Regions from separate parts of the Streptomyces sp. NPDC059852 genome, predicted to be linked through region 4. Evidence: riboswitches for the same ligand, from Rfam matches in the RefSeq annotation. Region 4 holds a riboswitch; each other region holds the start of a gene.
What was found. Region 4 has a riboswitch for cobalamin ahead of ACFV46_RS19335 (prenyltransferase/squalene oxidase repeat-containing protein). Riboswitches for the same ligand answer to the same signal wherever they lie in the genome.
Positions count from the first base shown of each region.

Region 1: linked by a shared signal. The riboswitch ahead of ACFV46_RS29065 (cobalamin biosynthesis protein) and the one ahead of ACFV46_RS19335 (prenyltransferase/squalene oxidase repeat-containing protein) in region 4 are both predicted to bind cobalamin.
Region 2: linked by a shared signal. The riboswitch ahead of ACFV46_RS30040 (ribonucleoside-diphosphate reductase subunit alpha) and the one ahead of ACFV46_RS19335 (prenyltransferase/squalene oxidase repeat-containing protein) in region 4 are both predicted to bind cobalamin.
Region 3: linked by a shared signal. The riboswitch ahead of ACFV46_RS12960 (ABC transporter substrate-binding protein) and the one ahead of ACFV46_RS19335 (prenyltransferase/squalene oxidase repeat-containing protein) in region 4 are both predicted to bind cobalamin.

Region 1 is NZ_JBHWJK010000030.1:55,292-58,876, reverse strand. Features, by position in the region: gene ACFV46_RS29070 (cobyric acid synthase) at 1-348, opposite strand, end outside; gene ACFV46_RS29065 (cobalamin biosynthesis protein) at 345-1,304, opposite strand; cobalamin riboswitch at 1,403-1,546, opposite strand; gene ACFV46_RS29060 (hypothetical protein) at 1,653-1,874, opposite strand; gene ACFV46_RS29055 (inorganic phosphate transporter) at 1,912-3,144, opposite strand; partial or broken gene ACFV46_RS29050 (lysozyme) at 3,310-3,585, opposite strand, start outside.
Region 2 is NZ_JBHWJK010000033.1:6,897-10,481, reverse strand. Features, by position in the region: gene ACFV46_RS30040 (ribonucleoside-diphosphate reductase subunit alpha) at 1-1,747, opposite strand, end outside; cobalamin riboswitch at 1,871-2,003, opposite strand; gene ACFV46_RS30035 (GNAT family N-acetyltransferase) at 2,049-2,555, opposite strand; gene mctP (monocarboxylate uptake permease MctP) at 2,629-3,585, opposite strand, start outside.
Region 3 is NZ_JBHWJK010000008.1:74,088-77,672, forward strand. Features, by position in the region: gene ACFV46_RS12945 (GlxA family transcriptional regulator) at 1-620, opposite strand, end outside; gene ACFV46_RS12950 (HD domain-containing protein) at 779-1,417, shown strand; gene ACFV46_RS12955 (AAA family ATPase) at 1,772-2,296, opposite strand; cobalamin riboswitch at 2,463-2,584, shown strand; gene ACFV46_RS12960 (ABC transporter substrate-binding protein) at 2,633-3,585, shown strand, end outside.
Region 4 is NZ_JBHWJK010000014.1:36,319-39,903, forward strand. Features, by position in the region: gene ACFV46_RS19325 (energy-coupling factor transporter transmembrane component T) at 1-841, opposite strand, end outside; gene ACFV46_RS19330 (SCO2322 family protein) at 841-1,479, opposite strand; gene ACFV46_RS19335 (prenyltransferase/squalene oxidase repeat-containing protein) at 1,476-2,684, opposite strand; cobalamin riboswitch at 2,800-2,961, opposite strand; gene ACFV46_RS19340 (phosphotransferase) at 3,027-3,585, shown strand, end outside.

The DNA of each region.
Region 1 (3,585 bases), on a different contig from region 4:
CACGGTGCCGAGCAGCCGCTGCTGCCGTCCGCCGTGGTAGCCGCGCGCGCTCATCTCGCCGACCGGCCTGCCCAGGAGCACCACCTGACTGCTCTGGTCCCCGCCCGGCTTCAGCAGGACGGGGTTCATGTGCGCGGTCGGTTCGATCCGGCACGCCTGCGCCTGCATGGCCTGCGCCCGCCCGATCTCGGCGCCCTCGCGGGTGACGAACGAGTTCAGCGACATGTTCTGCGCCTTGAAGGGCGCGACCTTCACCCCCTGCCGGACCAGCCAGCGGCAGATCCCGGCGGTGACGACGCTCTTGCCGGCGTCGGAGGTCGTGCCGGCGACGAGCAGCCCGCCCTTCACGAGGCACCTCCTCTCGCCGCGCGCCGCCCGAGCAGGAGCCGCGTCCCGGCGCACACGCCCAGCGCCAGCACCCCCACCCGCTGCGAGAGCCGCACGGCCCGCTCGATGTCCGTGACCCGAACGGCCCGTCCGGCGGGGCCGTTGAGCACCGGCCGGTGCTCCACCCGCCCGCCGTACGACAGCGTCCCGCCGAGCCGCACCCCGAGCGCGCCCGCGAACGACGCCTCCACGGGGCCCGCGTTGGGGCTGGGATGCCGGTGCGCGTCCGCACGCCAGGCCCGTACGGCGCCCCGGGGGTCGCCCCCGGCGACGGCGGCCAGCGCGGCGGTCAGCCGGGCCCCCGGCCAGCCGGCGACGTCGTCGAGACGGGCCGAAGCCCAGCCGTAGCGGCGGTACTTGGGGGAGCGGTGCCCGACCATGGCGTCGAGCGTGTTGACGGCCCGGAAGCCGGCGAGGCCCGGCACCCCGGCGACGGCCCCCCACACCAGGGCGCCGACCACGGCGTCCGAGGTGTTCTCGGCGACGGACTCCACCACGGCCCGGGCGATCCCGTCGGCGTCCAGCGCCTGCGGGTCCCGGCCGCACAGATGCGGCAGCCGCGCCCGCGCCGTCTCGACGTCCCCGGCCTCCAGGGCACGTCCGATCGTCCGGGCCTCCCGGGCGAGCGAGGTGCCGCCGACGACGGCCCAGGTGACGGCGCCGGTCAGGGCGACGGAGGCGGCGGGGGAGGGGCGCACGGCGCGTGCGCCGAGCGCGGCGGCCGCCACGGCGCCACCGGCGCACACGGCGGTGTGCAGCACACCCCAGGCGCGGTGGTCGCGCCACAACACCCGTTCCACGGCGCCCGCGGCACGTCCGAACGCGGCGACCGGATGCCCACGGCGTGGATCGCCGAGCAGCAGGTCACCGAGGAGTCCGGCGGCGGCGCCGTACGCGAAGACGCGTTCGGCACGCATGGGGGTCAGCCGGTGGTGGCGTCGGACAGGGGTCCGGTACTGCGTGACGATCGGCAGGCGAGCATCGCGTGATGTCCTCACTCAGGGTGTCCACGCCCTGGTTCGACGAGACCGGCGGCGAGAGTTCCTGGCTCCCGGGGGTTACTACCCCGGTGACAGTGGCGGGACCGCGCCGGATTCGCACCGGCTTCCTCTTCTGCCGCCGTAGATGGCTCCGGAAGTCCACCACGGGTCGGGACGGCCGTCAACTTGCCTGTGACCTGCGACGGGAGAGTGTGCGCAGGCCCACACACACCGAAGGTGCGCGACGGTGTCCCGTCACGCACCTCAGGAGTCGCGCGTCGTACGTCAGGCCACGATGAGGTAGATGCCGTACGCCACGGCCGCCGTGCACGCTGCGAAGCACGCGTAGGCGCCGGCGACCGCGAGCGCCGCCGAGTCGCCCTGCGCGACCGCCCGTTCGCGGCGCGAGAGTCCGGCGATGCCGAGGGTGAACAGGGCCACCAGGGCCACCGTGACGACGAGACTGACACCGAAGACGGAGCCGAGGGCCGCCCAGTCGATCTTCATGCTGCTTCCTTGTGTTGCCGGGAGGGGTGACCGGGGGTCAGACGGCGGCCTTGGTCGGCTCGGGTCCGGGGGCCGGTGCCGGGAGGGTGACGGAGAGGTCTTCGGTCACCGTGCCCGTGGGAGGCGGGGTGACGGCGGCCATGGCGGTGGTGACCACACCGGCCGGTTCGTCGTCGGCGGTGACGTTGGTGTGGTCGACGACCTCGCGGCGGGAGATCCGCCAGATCGCGAAGCTGGAGGCGATCAGGAAGACCGCGACGGCGGCGGTGCCCCAGCCGCCGAGGCCCGTCACGTACTCGGCGAGCGCGGCGACCAGCGCGGCGGCCGGCAGGGTCAGGGCCCAGGCGACGAACATCCGGGTGGCCGTGGACCAGCGGACCACGCCGCCCTTGCGGCCGAGACCGGCGCCCATCACGGAGCCGGAGACGGAGTGCGTGGTGGACAGGGAGAAGCCGAGGTGGGAGGAGGCCAGGATGACCGTCGCGGCGCTGGTCTGGGCGGCGAAGCCCTGCTGCGGCTGGAGGTCGGTGAGGCCCTTGCCCATGGTGCGGATGATCCGCCAGCCGCCGAGGTAGGTGCCGAGCGCGATGGCCAGGCCGGCGGAGAGGATGACCCAGGTGGGCGGGTCCGACGCGGGGGCGAGGGCGCCGCCCGCGACCAGGGCCAGGGTGATGATGCCCATGGTCTTCTGGGCGTCGTTGGTGCCGTGGGCGAGGGAGACGAGGCCCGCGGAGGCGATCTGGCCGGCGCGGTAGCCCTTCTTCGAGGCCTCGCCGTCGGCCTTCTTGCCGAGGGTGTACGTGAGCCGCGTGGCCAGCAGGGCCGCGACGCCCGCGACGATCGGGGCGGCGACGGCCGGGAGGAGGACCTTGGTGACGAGCACGTCGCCGTGGACGGCGCCGACGCCCGCCGAGGCGATGGTGGCGCCGATCAGGCCGCCCATCAGGGCGTGCGACGAGCTGGAGGGCAGGCCCACCAGCCAGGTGAGGAGGTTCCAGAGGATCGCGCCGACCAACGCGGCGAAGATGACCTCGGGACGGATGCCGGTCTCGTCGACGAGACCCTTGGAGATCGTGTTGGCGACCTCCACCGAGAGGAAGGCGCCCACAAGGTTGAGCACGGCGGACATGGCCACCGCGACCTTGGGCTTGAGCGCACCGGTCGAGATGGTCGTGGCCATCGCGTTGGCGGTGTCGTGAAAACCGTTCGTGAAATCGAACGCGAGCGCGGTTACCACCACGATCGCGAGGATCAGCGAGAAGTTTTCCATTTACCCAGGCAATCGTTCGAGGTCATTGGCTCGATGAACGTAGGAAACCTGAGTGAACGGAAGGTGAACTGGGGCGGGCCGCGCGGTGTCCGGCAGGGAGGGTTTCCCCTATGAACGGAAGCCCTCCGTCCAGGGTGCCCGGGCGGGGCGCGGGCGGGGCGCGGTTCACCCGCCGCGGGCGAACGCCCTCAGCTGGGTGAGGGACCCGTCGAAGAGATTCTGGTCACCCGGCAGGCTGCCGCCGTTGTCGTACTGCCAGAGGGTCCAGGTCCGCCATCCGGACGGCAGCGTTCCGGGGTCCGGTGCATCGTAGCGGGCCACCCACAGAGGGTGGTCGGCGAAGGCGCGGGAGGCGCCGGTGCAGGTGTTCCACCAGTGGGCGGTGGTGTAGATCACCGGGCGGCGGCCGGTCAGCCGGCGCACCTCGTCGCTGAACGCCCG
Region 2 (3,585 bases), on a different contig from region 4:
GCCAGGCGAGCTCGACGTCGTAGTGGTCGGGGTGCAGCACGCCCCGCGCGGTCCGCGTCTTCTCCCAGGCCGGCAGCGGGCCCTCGCGCTCGGCGAGGCCGGCGGACGCCTCGTACGCGGCGAGCATGATCCGCTCGGCGATCCGGGTGGACAGCGCTTTGGCCTCGGCGGAGTCGAAGGGCAGCCGCAGCTGGAAGAAGACGTCCTGGAGGCCCATCGCGCCCAGGCCCACCGGACGCCACCGGGCGTTGGAGCGGCCGGCCTGCTCGGTCGGGTAGTAGTTGATGTCCACGACCCGGTCGAGGAACGTGACGGCCGTGTGGACCGTCTCGTCCAGGCGCTCCCAGTCGATGTCCCCGTCCCGCACGAAGGCGCCGAGGTTGACCGAGCCCAGGTTGCAGACCGCCGTCTCCCCGTCGTCCGTGACCTCCAGGATCTCGGTGCACAGGTTGGAGGAGTGCACGACGTGGCCGGGCAGGGCGGTCTGGTTGGCGGTGCGGTTGGCGGCGTCCTTGAAGGTCATCCAGCCGTTGCCGGTCTGCGCGAGGGTGCGCATCATGCGGCCGTACAGCTCCCGGGCCGGGAGGGTCTTGCGGGCCAGCCCCGCGCGCTCCGCCTCGCGGTACGCGGCGTCGAACTCCTCGCCCCACAGGTCGACCAGTTCGGGCACGTCGGCGGGGGAGAACAGGCTCCAGGACCCGTCGGCCTCCACCCGGCGCATGAACTCGTCCGGCACCCAGTGCGCGAGGTTCAGGTTGTGCGTACGGCGGGCGTCCTCACCGGTGTTGTCCCGCAGCTCCAGGAACTCCTCGATGTCGGAGTGCCAGGTCTCCAGGTAGACCGCGGCGGCGCCCTTGCGCCGGCCGCCCTGGTTCACGGCGGCGACCGAGGCGTCCAGCGTCTTCAGGAACGGCACGATGCCGTTGGAGTGCCCGTTGGTGCCCCGGATCAGCGAACCCCGGGCGCGGACGCGGGAGTACGACAGACCGATGCCGCCCGCGTGCTTGGAGAGGCGCGCGACCTGGTGGTAGCGGTCGTAGATCGAGTCCAGCTCGTCCTTGGGGGAGTCCAGGAGGTAGCAGGACGACATCTGGGGGTGCCGGGTACCGGAGTTGAAGAGCGTGGGGGAGGACGGCAGGTACTCCAGGCGGCTCATCAGCCGGTAGAGCGCGGCGACCTCGTCCACCGCCCCGGCGGTGTCGTCCGCGGCGAGACCGGCGGCGACGCGCAGCAGGAAGTGCTGGGGCGTCTCGATCACCTTGCGGGTGAGCGGGTGCCGCAGCAGATAGCGGCTGTGCAGGGTGCGCAGCCCGAAGTAGCCGAACCGGTCGTCGGCGGCGGGGTCGACGAGCGCGTCGAGCCGGGTGGCGTGCGTCCGGGCGAACGCGGCGGTCCGGTCGGCGACGAGGCCCTCGCGGTGGCCGGTCGCGACAGACTCGGTGAAGGTCGTGACGCCCTGCGAGGCCGCCTCGGCGGCGATGGAGAGGGTGAGCAGCCGCGCGGCCAGCCGGCTGTACGCGGGGTCCTCGGAGATGAGCCCGGCCGCCGCATCGGTGGCGAGCTCGCGCAGCTCGGTCTCGTCGGCCCGGGCGGACCGGCCGCGCAGCGCGGCGGCGGCGACCCGGCCGGGGTCGGCGTCGGGGAGGTCGGCGGTCAGCTCGGTCAGGGTCCGCAGCAGCGCGGCACCGGGACCGTCGTTGCCCGGTTCGGCCGCCGCTGAGGCCGGTTCGGCTGGCGCGATCGTCACGTGAGGCTCTCCCTCGCTCGGCACAGGGCCTTGCGGAGGGCAGGGGGCAGCTCACGAGCGCACGGGGCGTCGCGTCCACCGGCCCATTCCACGAGGCCCGGACGTCGGAGCGCACCGGCCGGGTGGCCGGGACGCACTGTCGGCAGGTCCTCGGACTGACGAAGCGCATGAGACATGCACAAGTACACCGTTGCGGGACAGTTCCGGATTCGCACCGGATTCCCCTGCGGCGACAGCGAGCATGAGCATACATCTTGTGCTCGCCTGCCGCGCCACCCCTAGATGTTGTGGCGTACTGGTGTCAGAGCGTCAACTCATAGGTGATGAGCGTGAGGTCGGTCAGCTCCGGCAGCGGGTTCCAGTCCCGTTCCGGTGTGCGGACGAAGCCCAGGCGCTCGTAGAGGCGATGGGCGCCGTGCATGGCGCGCTGGGAGGAGAGGATCACGCGCACACAGCCCGCCGTGGCCCGGGCGCGCTCCACGCAGGCGCGCACGAGCGCCTCGCCGGCGCCACGGCCCCGGGCCGCGTGGTCGACGGCGAGCATACGGATCTCCGCCTCGCCGGGGCCCGCCAGATCGGCCATCGGGCCGCCGTCGGGGACGAAGGTCACACCGCCGAGGACGCGGCCGTGCTCGACGGCCACGAGCACCTGGGCGGCCGCCGCGCGCTTGGCCACGTCCTTCAGCTCGCCGAGATAGGCGTCGTCCTCGCCGAAGTCGAGGAGGCCGTCCTGGAGGTAGGCCCGTGCGGTGATCTCGCCCAGAAGGCCGTACTCGCCGGGGTCCGCCGGCCGGATCACGATGTCCATGCCGCCGAGTCTGCCGTAGGCACAGGGCGGCGGGCCGCCGGATTTCTCCGACGGCCCGCCGCTTCCCGCTGGTTCAGTGGGAGGTGCCCGCCGTGGCCGGCGGCAGCTCCACCTGGACGCCGGGGTCGCCCGCGTCCGCCGTGTAGTCCTCCGGCTTCGTCTCGTCGACGCCGTCGGGGGCCTTCGCGGCCCTCAGGACGAACGTCAGGACGACGGTGACCAGCACGTTGAGCACGAACGCGGTCAGGCCGATGTAGCCGATCTCGCCGATGCCCGGGATCTCCTTGGAGGAGCCGCCGAAGTGCTTCTGCGCCGGGGTCGCCACCCCGTACGCGGCGAGCGTGCCGTAGACCATGCCGACCGCCCAGCCGGCCAGCAGGGCCCAGCGGTGGAACCAGCGGGTGAACAGGCCGCCGACCAGGGCCGGGAAGGTCTGGAGGATCCAGATGCCGCCCAGCAGCTGGAAGTTGATGGCGACCGTCTTGTCCATGGTGAGGACGAAGACCAGGGCGCCCACCTTCACCAGCAGCGACACGATCTTGGAGACCGCGGTTTCCTGCTTGGGTGTCGCGTCGGGCTTGATGAAGTCCTTGTAGATGTTGCGGGTGAACAGGTTCGCCGCCGCGATGGACATGATCGCCGCCGGCACCAGCGCGCCGATGCCGATCGCCGCGAAGGCCACACCCGCGAACCAGGCCGGGAACATGGTCTCGAACAGCTGCGGGATCGCCAGCTGCCCGTTCTGCACCTTGATCCCGGCCGCGATCGCCATGAAGCCCAGCAGGGCCAGCAGGCCCAGCATCAGGGAGTACAGCGGCAGGATCGTGGTGTTGCGCCGGATCACCTCACGGCTGCGCGAGGACAGCGTCGCGGTGATCGAGTGCGGGTACATGAACAGCGCGAGCGCGGAGCCCAGCGCCAGCGTGGCGTACGTCCACTGGGTGGCGTCGGGCGGGGTGAGCGCCCCGCGCGGGGCGCCCGTGGCCGGGTTCGGCTCCGCGAAGGCGTCGCCGGCCTTGGCGAAGATCTC
Region 3 (3,585 bases), on a different contig from region 4:
GCAGGAGACCGGGGCGGCGGTCCTTGCAGGGGGGCGGAGAACTGTGATTGGCCGCCCGAACGCTGCAGGTACACCACCAGGGCGCGGGCGACGTCCCGGGTCAGATCGGGGCCGTGATCCTCCTCGACGAGTGCCAGTGCCAGGTCGATGCCGGCGGTCACGCCCGCCGAGGTGTAGGTGGCGCCGTCACGGACGTAGATCGCGTCCGGTTCCACGCGGCTCGACGGGCAGCGGGCGGCGAGCTCGTGCGCGACCTTCCAGTGTGTGGTCACTCGCTTGCCGTCCAGGAGACCGGCGGCGCCGAGGATGAAGGCCCCGGTACAGATGGACGCGACCCGGTCCGCCCGATCGGCCTGGGTGCGCGTCGCCTCGATCAGGTCACGGGGCACGGGCGTGCGCGGGAAGAGATCGGCGCCTGCCACCAGGAACGTGTCAGGCGCCGGCTCGGTGGCGGCGGCGTCGACCGCGACCCGGATACCGATGGACGAGGTGACATCGGCACCGGTCGGTGACACCAGCACGATCGTGTAGTCGGCACCGAGGCGGTTCGCCTCCCCGAACACCTCCGCCGGGCCGACGACGTCCAGGAGCTTGACCCCGTCGTAGACGAGGATCGACACCCGATGCGTGGCGGAACCCGCAGCTCCTCCGCCCGCCTGTCCGGATTCGGGTGACTCATGGCCGGACCGAGGGAGCGCCGGAGGCCGGGTGATCGGCAGGGTGGAGGACGGACGCACCGTCCATTCGTAACACACCGTTCTCGGAAGGAGCGAAGATCATGAGCGAGGTCATCGCGGGGGTGGAGATCCCTGACACAGCGGCGGTCGCCGAGGCCACCCGCCTCGTCCAGGAGACGACCAGCCCTCTCATCTACCACCACTCCCGGCGCGTTTTCGTCTTCGGCGCGATACACGCTCACCGGCTCGGCCTGGAGCCCGACCCCGAGCTTCTCTACCTGGCCGCCATGTTTCACGACACGGGTCTCCTGACACCGTTTTCCGACACCGAGCAGCGCTTCGAGGTCGATGGAGCCGACCACGCACGTAAGTTCATGCTCGACAGCGGTTTCCCGGCTTCGGCGGCCGACGTGGTGTGGACGGCGATCGCCCTGCACACGACTCCGGGGATTCCCGAGCGGATGGGCCCCGAGGTCGCTCTCACGAATCTGGGAGTTCTGACCGACGTTCTCGGCCTGGGCGTGGGCGAACTGGATCGCGGGCAGGTGGACGAAATCACCGCCATCCATCCGCGGGGTGACTTCAAGAACGAGTTTTTGCAAACTTACGTCGAGGGGCTCAAGCACCGCCCGGACACCACGAATGGAACAGTGAATTCTGATGTACTGGAGCATTTCGTTCCCGGCTTCCAGCGTATTACCACGGTGGAGCGCATGATGAGCGCTCCGTGGCCGAACTGATCAAGGCACCTGGAAGGTGACGAGATGTGTGGCCGCGGCGAGCGGACCTATGCCGTAGGTCCGCTGGGGGTCCTGCAGGCAGGCCGATGAACGCCGGCCTTTGGCATCATGGCCTTCCGCGGGGGACAGTCCGTTGCCGTTCGTCTTCTCCGTCGACTGCGGGGCGGCCGAGGGTCGACGGCCTCGGCCTGCCGCCAGACGGGCTTCGTGATCCGCCGTGACGACCTGGCCGCCGCCCGCGTGGACAAGGCGCTTTCGGTGACCGAGTTCAGCGAGTAGAGCACCGGGCCTCCGGCGATCGACCACCTCGCGGTCGTTGGCCCCACCGACCTGGAGGGGCCGACGGGGCCGAACTCACAGCTCCTGAACGACAGCAATCACACGGTCCACCACCTCGGTCAACGGCTTGGAGGCGTCAACGATCGCAGCGCCGTGACGCTCGTAGATCGTTCGCGTCAGTGGATTCCATTTCAGCGCCGCCGCGAGCTCTTCCGGATGCCGGCCGAACGGGTTCGTCGTGCGGGTCGCGAGCCGATGGCGAAGGGTCTCGTCGTCGATCACCAGGCAGACGACGGCGTCGAAAAGATCGAGGATGTCCGCCTCGTTCTCCGCCGACCCGCACAGGAACGCGACGCGGGAACGGGACTCCTCGGCGAGGGCTTCCACCCGCTCGCGGACGATCTCCCACCCGTATCGATCGAGCCAGCCTTCGGGAACCGGGTACGGCGGGTCCGTCACGGCCTCGCCGTCAGCCCGGTCGAACCAGCGGCAGAAGCCGTCCTCATCGGCGTCGAGCGCGACGAAGCCACGCTGCTGCAGCACCCCGCAGACCGTGGACTTGCCCGTCCCTGAATTGCCCGTCACCCACACCAACGTCACTCCGCCAGCGTAGACATGAGCAGACGCGGCCGCACGGTGTCATTCGATGTGCGGAGCCGTCGCGAGTCGTGAAACCGCGCCCACGCCGAAGACGTCGCCACCGGCCTGCCCTTTTGCCGATGACTCGGGGAAACGTAGGATCACCTGGTCATCGCCGCGACGGGAGACAGGAAGCCGGTGCGAATCCGGCACGGTCCCGCCACTGTGACCGGGGAGCGCCCCTCCGACACGCCACTGCGCACCGCGCGGGAAGGCGGAGGAAGCGTCGATCCGGGAGTCAGGACACTGGTCCGTCGCGGGCCCGATCCGAGGAGCGCGGACTCCAGGAGGCTTCACGTGTCCCAGCTGTTCACCCCTGCCCGCACGCGCGGGTTCCTTCGTGCCACGGCCGCTGCCGTGGCGCTGTCGTCAGTGCTGCTGACCACGGGCTGCGGTGCGGCCGACGAGCGCGGCGGGGACGCGAAGTCCACCGCGGCCGCGCCCGCGGGTTTCCCGGTCACCGTCGACAACTGCGGCGTGAGGACGACGTACGACAGGCCGCCGTCGCGGGTGGTCACCATCCACCAGCACCCGGCGGAACTCATGCTCGCCCTCGGCCTGAGGGATCGTATGGTCGGCACGGCCTTCCCCGACTCCGCGGTGCTGCCCGAGCTGAAGAAGGACTACGCGGCGGTTCCCGAACTGGCGCGGAAGGAACCGTCGTTCGAGAAGGTCCTGGATGCCGAACCCGACTTCGTCTACGGCGGCTACGGCAGCGCCTTCGCCGAGAAGGAGGGCCGCTCCCGCGCGGCGTTCGCCGACGCCGGCATCGACACCTACCTCAACCGTGAGTACTGCGGCAAGAAGAAGGTGACGATGGAGGACACCTACGACGAGGTCCGCACCATCGGCAAGATCTTCGGTGTCCCGGACCGGGCCGACAAGCTGGTCAGCGACCTCAAGAGCCGCGTCGGCAAGGCCGCCGGCAAGGTCGAAGGCCGGCCCGACGTGCCCGTCTTCGTCTACGACAGCGGCGACAAGGCCGCTTTCACCGCGGGCGGCAAGAGTCTGGGCACCGAGTTGATCCGGCTGGCCGGCGGCGAGAACGTCTTCGCCGACCTCGACGATGTCTTCGGCGACGTCTCCTGGGAGCAGGTCATCGAGCGCAGACCCGAGGTCATCGCCGTCTACGACTACGCGGGTGCCGGAAGCGTCGAGCAGAAGAAGAGGTTCCTGCTGTCCCAGCCCGCGCTCGCCGACGTCCCCGCTGTCAGGAACAAGCGGTTCGTCGTTCTGCCGCTGACCGCCAC
Region 4 (3,585 bases):
CGGTCAGCAGCCCGTACGTGCCCGCGCACACGCCCAGCAGTCCGCCGAGGGTGAGCGCGGCGGTCGAACGCCGCACCCGGAGGGGGACGTCGGCGGTACGGCCGTAGCCGCGCGCGTCCATCGCGGCGGCCAGCGCGACCGAGCGCTCCAGCGCGCCCTCCAGCACCGGCAGCCCGACCTGGACCAGGCCGCGCAGCCCCCGGTCGGGCCGCCCGCGCAGCCGGCGGGCGGCCCGCAGCCGCTGCACGTCGGCGATCAGATGAGGGGCGTACGTCAGCGCCACCACCACCGCGACACCCATCTCGTACAGGGCGCCCGGCAGGGACTTCAGCAGACGCGCCGGATTGGCGAGGGAGTTCGCCGCACCCACGCAGATCAGCAGGGTCGCCAGCTTCAGACCCTCGTACAGGGCCCTGACCAGGGTCTCGGCGGTGACCCGGCCGCCCAGCCGGATGCCCTGCGCCCAGTCGGGCAGGGCCACCTCGGGCAGGGTGACGAGCACATGGGTGCCGGGAATGGGGGAGCCGAGGGCCACCGCGAAGAACAGCCGGATCACGAGGACGGCCAGGGCGAGCTTGACGAAGGCGCCGTAGGAACGGGCCCAGGGGGCGTCGGGACGGCAGGTCGCCACGACGTAGGCGGACGTCGCGATGAGCAGGGCGAGCAGCAGCGGGTTGGTGGTGCGGGTCGCCGCGGTGCCCAGCGCCAGCGCCCAGACCCACCAGGCGCCGGGGTGGAGGGGGTCGCGAACGGCCCGCACGGTGCCCGGCACGGCCGGGTGAGGGGCGACCGCCCCCTCCGGGCCGCCCCCGCTCCGCGTGCCGCCGCGCCCCCCTGCCATCAGCCGCGCCGCCGTCGGGCCTGCCAGATCGCCGCGCCCGCGAGGACCACGACGGCCGCGACACCGGCCACGAGACCGACGGAGGCACCGTCCTCCGGGTCGTCCTCCGGCTCGGTGGCCGCCGCCGGCTTCTCGCCCTTTGCGACCTGCTCACCGCAGCCCTTGCGCGGATAGCCGTCGATCGCGCACAGCAGGGCGTTGGAGTCGTACCGCAGCGGACCGGCGACGGCCGCCAGGGCGTCCGCGGTCGTGGCGTCCGGGTCGACGCGCGCGCAGACCGTGCGCCGGGCCGGCGGCCTCTCGCCCGAGGGGGCGTCGGCGGCCGTACCGAAGTCCAGGACCAGCGCGATCCGCTTCTTGCCGTCCTGCGCGGGCGTACGGGCGCAGATCACGGAGAACTCGGCCGCGCCCCGGGGCCGCGTGGCGTCCTTCGAGTCCTCGCTCACGGCGAAGCGGAACCCCTGGACGTCACCGTCGTCGGGGCGGGACAGCGAGGGGCCGAGGGTGGCGTACGACCAGGAGCCGCCGTCGCGGTCCCAGAACGACCAGTACCGGTACCCGGTGGCCTGGGCGGCCTGGGCCGCACCGGCCGTCAGGACCAGCGCGGCCGACAGGACCGCGAGGGCGCGCCGGATCACGCCCGCCCGCCCTTGCGGTGGCTCAGGAGGAAGCCGATACCGACGCCGACGACGAGGAAGACGCCGACGTACCACCAGACGCCGAACGGGCTGTCGTCGTCCTTCTCCTCCTGGGCGTCCGCGCTCTGCTCGGCCGCCTTCTGCGGCGCCGGACCGGTCGCGTTCAGCTTCGCGACCAGGTCGGTGCCGCCGAAGTCGCGCGGGTCGGTGCCGGTGGCGTGCGCGGCGAAGATCAGCTGGGCGTAGGCGGCGGGGCCGTTCTGCGCGGCCCACTCGGCGGCGTTGCCCTCCAGCCACTTCAGGGGCTCGGCGGCGGCGCCGGCCCCGCCCTGCGCGGCGAGCGCGACGACCGCGTCGGCCGTGTTGCCGTAGTCCGGCTGGTCGTCGGCGCCGGGCAGCGCGGAGACCAGGTGCCCGTCCTTCGCGAGCACCCGCGTCAGGTAGGCGGCGCCATTGGCGGCGGCCTGCTCGGGGGAGCCGGCCTTCGCGCAGGTGGCGTCGGCCTTCTCACCGGGACCGGTGACCAGGCCCTTGCCGAGCGCGCCGATCACCCCGGCCGCGGTGGCGTCGGCGTTGGCGGCCAGCTTGCCCTTCTTGTCCGGCTGGTAGGCGAAGGCGCCCGCGTCGTCGCCCTCGCAGGGCAGCGCGAGGGAGAGCAGGGCGTCGTAGGGCGACTTGCCGTCCCTGGTGACCTCGGCCGGCTTCTCGCCGGCGGCGGCCAGCGCGCCGACGACGACCGACGTCGAGTTGGTGTCGCTCGCCCCGCCCGGGGTGTAGCCCCAGCCGCCGTCCTTGTTCTGCACGGACTTCAGCCAGGTCACGGCCTTGCCGGTGACGGCGTCGTGGCCGCCCAGTGCCGTCAGGGCCTGCACGGCGGCGGCGGTGCTGTTGCTGTCGACCATCACCTTGGCGTCGCACGCCTTGGCGGTGTCGGCGCGGTACGCGGCGAACGCCCCGTTCGCGCACTGCTGCCCGGTCAGCCAGTCCACGGCCGACGCGGCGGGCCGCACCTTCGCGGTGTGCTGGGCGAGCAGCGCGAGGGACTGGCGCCAGACCCCGTCGTACGTCGGGTCGGTGGTGCCGTACAGCCCCTTGGGGAGGGCCTCCGACGGCGACGGGGACGGTGAGTCGGCGGCCATGGCGGGCGCGGTCGCGCCGAGCACGACGGTGGCGGCCAGGGCCGCGGCGCTGCGGCGGACGTTCATGATCGGCGGGTGCCCTCTCCCTGTGGGGAGCCGGACAGCGCGGGAGGACCCCCGGGCGGCTCGGCTCCGTATACCTCGACGGTGCCGTGCTCCGGCAGGCTGCCGGGACACGTGAGCCGGTCACGTCCGTCCAGGGCGGTCCGGCTCACCGGCCACGGACCGCCCGCCACGCAGGCGGGGACGCGGGGACCGGTTCACGGTTGCGGGTCAGCGCCGGAATTGCACCGGCTTTCCCCTGAACGGGTGAGTGATGACGACCGGGACACTGTACCCGCCCGTAACCCGGGCCCTCCGGGGCACCTCGCACCGGGTACCGTCCTGCCGACACGAGGGGGCAGGACGATGGGGCGACTGATCGGTTCGGGGCGGACCGCCGACGTGTACGAGATAGACCGGGACTGGGTGCTGCGCCGGGACCGGGAGGGGTACGGCGACGCGCTCGCCGAGGGCGAGATGATGGCGCATGTGCGCGGCCACGGCTACCCGGCGCCGCGCGTCCGCCTCGACGGCTCCTCGCGGACCGAGCTGGTGATGGAGCGCCTGACCGGGCCGACCATGCTGGGCGCGCTCATCGAGGGCACCCTCGGCCCGGACGAGGCGGGCGCGGAGCTCGCCCGGCTGCTGCGCCGGCTGCACGGCCTGCCCGGACGCCGCCCGGGGACCCGCGTCCTCCACCTGGACCTGCATCCCGACAACGTGATCCTCACCCCGGACGGGCCGTTCGTCATCGACTGGAGCAACGCCCGCGACGGCGACCCCGGCCTCGACTGGGGCTCCTCCGCGGTGATCCTCGCCCAGGTCGCGGTCGGCGACGAGGACCTCGCGGAGGCCGCCCACGCGCTGCTGGCCGCCCTGCTGGCCGACCCCTCGGACCTCACGGAGGCCGGCCTCGGTGAGGCCC